2 regions of the Rossellomorea sp. QJM3NY_18 genome follow, and region 2 is predicted to be linked to the other one. Evidence: predicted binding sites of a transcription regulator. Region 2 holds the regulator's gene; the other holds the start of a gene.
The links. The regulator CtsR, encoded in region 2, represses protease genes until heat stress. The targets are predictions, from matches to a motif close to ATGGTCAATAAAGGTCAAACA.
Positions count from the first base shown of each region.

Region 1: a site for CtsR is predicted at 1,423-1,443, ahead of clpP (ATP-dependent Clp endopeptidase proteolytic subunit ClpP). Genes of this name have one in related genera too.

Region 1 is NZ_CM149659.1:3,727,720-3,730,124, reverse strand. It holds gene whiA (DNA-binding protein WhiA) at 1-355, shown strand, start outside; gene AC0VXY_RS19345 (HPr family phosphocarrier protein) at 383-640, shown strand; gene clpP (ATP-dependent Clp endopeptidase proteolytic subunit ClpP) at 754-1,350, opposite strand; tRNA gene AC0VXY_RS19335 (tRNA-Arg) at 1,939-2,010, shown strand; gene AC0VXY_RS19330 (3'-5' exonuclease) at 2,309-2,405, shown strand, end outside.
Region 2 is NZ_CM149659.1:109,728-112,132, reverse strand. It holds gene AC0VXY_RS00590 (protein arginine kinase) at 1-375, opposite strand, end outside; gene AC0VXY_RS00585 (UvrB/UvrC motif-containing protein) at 372-920, opposite strand; gene AC0VXY_RS00580 (CtsR family transcriptional regulator) at 941-1,402, opposite strand; rRNA gene rrf (5S ribosomal RNA) at 2,002-2,118, opposite strand; rRNA gene AC0VXY_RS00570 (23S ribosomal RNA) at 2,230-2,405, opposite strand, start outside.

The DNA.
Region 1 (2,405 bases), 690 kb from region 2:
AGGGGCACACAACGCCCTGCTTCGATTTGAGGATGTACGGATCGTCCGTGATATGAGGAATTCCGTTAATCGTCTGGTGAATTGCGAGACGGCTAACTTGAATAAAACCATCGGTGCAGCCTTGAGACAAGTAGAAAACATCAAGTTTATCGAAAGACATGTAGGATTGCAGGTTTTACCCGATAAATTAAGGGAGATAGCAGAGCTTCGAGTGAACTATCAGGATGTCACGTTGAAAGAACTGGGGGAAATGGTGTCAGGCGGCACGATCAGTAAATCAGGAATCAATCACCGCTTACGGAAAATCGATCAGCTGGCAGACAAGTTAAGAGCGGGAGAAAAGCTCAATACCTAATTAAGGACAAAGGGGAGAGAAATGATTATGGTGGAAAAACAAGTAGAAGTGAAATTGAAGACGGGTCTTCAGGCGCGACCGGCGGCATTATTCGTGCAGGAGGCAAACCGCTTCTCATCTGAAATCTTCTTAGAAAAAGATGGGAAGAAGGTCAATGCCAAAAGCATCATGGGCTTAATGAGTCTAGCGATCTCCACCGGCTCTGCCATCACATTGGTAGCAGACGGAAGCGACGAAGAAGAAGCGCTCGACGCCCTTGAAGGATTCGTTCAAAAAGAGGTGTAAATGTTCAACTTCAGAAAAAGCCGGTGACCAGGGAGTGGTCATCGGCTTTTTCTATCGGTAGAGGATACAAAAAAACCCCCTTCCCGGAGTCTGGAAAGGGGGTTTTTTGGTTCTTATTTATTATCCATTTCGTTACGGGTGATGATGCGGTCGATCAATCCGTATTCAAGCGCTCTTTCAGCTGTCATGAAGTTATCGCGGTCCGTATCTTTTGAAATCACTTCAAGAGGTTGACCAGTGCGATCAGCAAGGATTTGATTCAATTTTTCGCGAAGGAATAGAATGCGCTTCGCAGCGATTTCGATTTCCGTCGCCTGACCTTGAGCACCACCAAGTGGTTGGTGAATCATCACTTCAGCGTTTGGAAGGGCTAAGCGCTTGCCTTTTGCACCAGCTGCAAGAAGGAACGCTCCCATTGAAGCCGCCATACCGATACAGATCGTCTGAACATCAGGCTTGATGTATTGAATCGTATCGTAAATAGCCATACCTGCCGTGATGCTTCCGCCAGGAGAGTTTATGTAGATTGAGATATCCTTCTCCGGATTTTCAGATTCAAGGAAAAGAAGTTGTGCTACAATGGAGTTCGCCACATTGTCGTCAATGCCGCTTCCAAGCATGATGACACGGTCTTTCAATAAACGTGAATAAATGTCATACGCACGCTCACCGCGGTTTGTTTGTTCAATAACTGTAGGAATTAAATTCATCCTCGTTCCTCCTTAGAAATTCTTTTTATTTGTTGGAATTACTTATTCACTTTGTATTGTTATCATACACCCATGGTCAATAAAGGTCAAACTAAACGATTCCGTTATTACCCTGTATATAAATCCTTTCTACATGATACCCATTGATACCTTTTTTAAACAGTTCGCTATTTGTAAAGTTTATGAGTTCCTATATGTGAGATAGCACTCACTTCTTCAAGATATAGAGAAGGTCCTTCTTAGAAAAGTATCGTGTAGAATTGAAGACCGTTTCTTTCCGCTGCAGGCACTTGCTTTCCGGCGGGGCGTGAGTTGAGCCTCCTCGGGCTTTGCCCTGTGGGGTCTCAACTTTCCCGCTATTCCCGCAGGAGTCAAGTGCCTTCCGCTTCAATCCACTCTGTGGTTCTCAAATAGGATAGTAAAAGAGGAGAGTAGATCCTATCCTAATAAGTCAGTGTGCTACATAGAAGTTCCATCCACTTTATAAAATATTAATAAAGGATTAAAAAAAGACGTAAACGATAATATCTATTGCAAACAAGCATTTTCTGGCTTATAATATATATTCGTGACGGTTATTCATTTCATGCCCTCGTGGTGCAACGGATAGCACGTAAGATTCCGGTTCTTGAGATGGGGGTTCGATTCCCTCCGAGGGCGTAGTTGTAAGAGAGATATGAAGGTGTTTCTACAAATTTTTGATTTGTGGAGGCATCTTTTTTTGTTTTTGAGGTTAAGGGTATTTTAGTGTAATGTATAATCATATAATATACCTATTTTGAAGAAGTGCCGGATCAGTTTTGAGTTATATACATAGGAAAGTTACTAAACACGTAAAAAAGATTTATGTGTTGAGATTTATTGGTTTTGCCAGAAGAATAGTTAGAGATGAGGAAAAGAAGAGAAACTCGTTGATATAGCATAGAAGAAGAATCTTAAACCGGGATGGTGGCTTAGTATGAAAGATTTTGTAGCTTTTGATTTTGAAACGGCTAATCGTGCAAGACACAGTATATGCTCAGTCGGAATGGTGTTTGTAGAAAACGGTGAAATTG
Region 2 (2,405 bases):
TCGAATATGGTCCTCTTCGTTTACCATTATGCTAATATCTTCCTCACTTGATAAAAGGACAGCTCCGTAGTTCGTTTCCTCTGCCAGATTCGGACTAATGAGGTGTTTCTCCATTAATACCCTCTTTTGGAGAGGCTGAATCTCACTTGTAGGTAAAAATTCTAATTCTCCTAAATTCTTTGGATATGATGTAAGTTTCTCCTTTACCTGATTCACAATCTCCCGCGCTTCTTCAGAAGAGTAAAGAGTGGAAAAACGAAAGTCAGTCAGATTCCTCGCTAGTCTTACCCTCGAGCTGAGGACAATATCCGAATTCGGTCCCTCCTCACTCATCCAGGAACTGACGGCATTACTCAGGAACTTCTCAAGACTCATTCTTTATCGCCTCCCTCTTTCTTTATCTCCTTTTCCAGGGAGCGGATTTCGTCTCGGATCTCGGCTGCTTTCTCAAACTCTTCATCCGCAATCATCGTTTGCAATTCAGACTTCAACTGCAACACCTTCTTTTTCACATGGATGGCTCCACCCATACGCTCCGGAACCTTCCCGTGATGTTCGACATTGCCACTATGAACACGCTTTAATACAGGAGTTAGTTCATCTTTAAACGTTTCATAACAATGGGCACAACCAAAGCGACCCACATTTATGAACTGATGAATCGTCATTTTACATTTTTCACACTGTAAAACTTCTGTCTTAGGAATCTCAGTTTCCTTTGCCTGCTTAAATGCAGGAGCTATATTAAGAAGACCTGCCAATAGATTGTTCACAGAAAAGCCGGGAGAAGAATCAAACATAAACATCTCACCCTTATCCTGAGCACATTGCTCACATAAGTGAACCTCTGTCTTTTCCCCGTTTACCACCTTGGTAAAATGAAGGGTCGCAGGTCTTTCATTACACTCTTGACAAACCATCCCATTCACCTCTTTAACCCTTACTCATACTTCAATGTATCCAGCATGGCTCTAAGCATTCTTCCTCTCAGGATATCCCGTTCCGGTAATTCGACCATGATGACCGACCGATCCATCACACTCAGCATGATCTTGGCTTCCCTTTCGGAAATGATCTCTTCTTCCACTAACCGAAAAACAATATCAGCTGCCGTATTCTGGCTGATCGTTTGTGTAATCAGTGCCACCAACTGATCAATCAAGTGAACCTGATCGTGGGCCTTCACCTTCATGATCCGGATGTATCCACCGCCGCCACGTTTACTTTCTACTACATACCCTCGTTCGATGGTAAAACGGGTATTAATCACATAATTAATTTGAGAAGGAACACATTGAAACTTATCAGCGATCTCGCTTCTTTTAATCTCGACTATCTCACTTTCACTCAGTTCTAACACATTTTTTAAATAATTTTCAATGATGTCGGATATGTTCCTCATCAAACCTCCTCCTCATTTTGACTTTGACTATATTTGACTATAATTATACAACCGCGTTTTAAACTTTGCAATTATGAAGTTTGACCTTAGAAGTTTTCCTGTTTAAGGGAGGTTTTAAACGTGTGAAAGTGAGATTGTTGGATAGAAATTTGAAAATGGGGCACTTGGTGGGTGGGAGTTTTGTGAACGGGGAATTGGTGGGAGTCGATTTCAAGAGGATTTAAAGTTTGTGTTGTGTTGTGTTGTGTTGTGTTGTGTTGTGTTGTGTTGTGGGTTGCTGGATTGGGTGTTTATGTGATCAATTCTTAATGAAAAGTTTAGAGAATCGTAATTCGAGATATTTTAGTGGTCTCTTTTATAGCAATCCTGCTGATTTGACTGGTGAAATGTGTGTGGCTTTTGATGAATTCGTGTTGATTGCGTCGTTTTCGAAGGTGACTGCGTCATAATTTTATTAATTGCGTCATTTACACCCTTAATTGCGTCATTTTTTCGTTTATTGCGTATTTTTCCAAATAATTACTTTTTATACACTCATCCTTATCTAACAGTGAAACCAAAAAAAGAGTAACCCCTAAGAGCTACTCTTTTTCCTATTTGCCTGGCGACGTCCTACTCTCACAGGGGGAGATCCCCCAACTACCATCGGCGCTGAAGAGCTTAACTTCCGTGTTCGGCATGGGAACGGGTGTGACCTCTTCGCCATTGTCACCAGACGACTATTCAATTGAAGGAATTGTTCCTTCAAAACTAGATAAAGAATTGATAATTGATGTCAAGAAAGCCGAATACCGACCAACTGTTATTCATTAAAATAATGACTCTTTTTGGTTAAGTCCTCGATCGATTAGTATCAGTCAACTCCACATGTCGCCATGCTTCCATCTCTGACCTATCTACCTAGTCATCTTCTAGGGATCTTACTCACTTACGTGATGGGAAATCTCATCTCGAGGGGGGCTTCATGCTTAGATGCTTTCAGCACTTATCCCTTCCGCACATA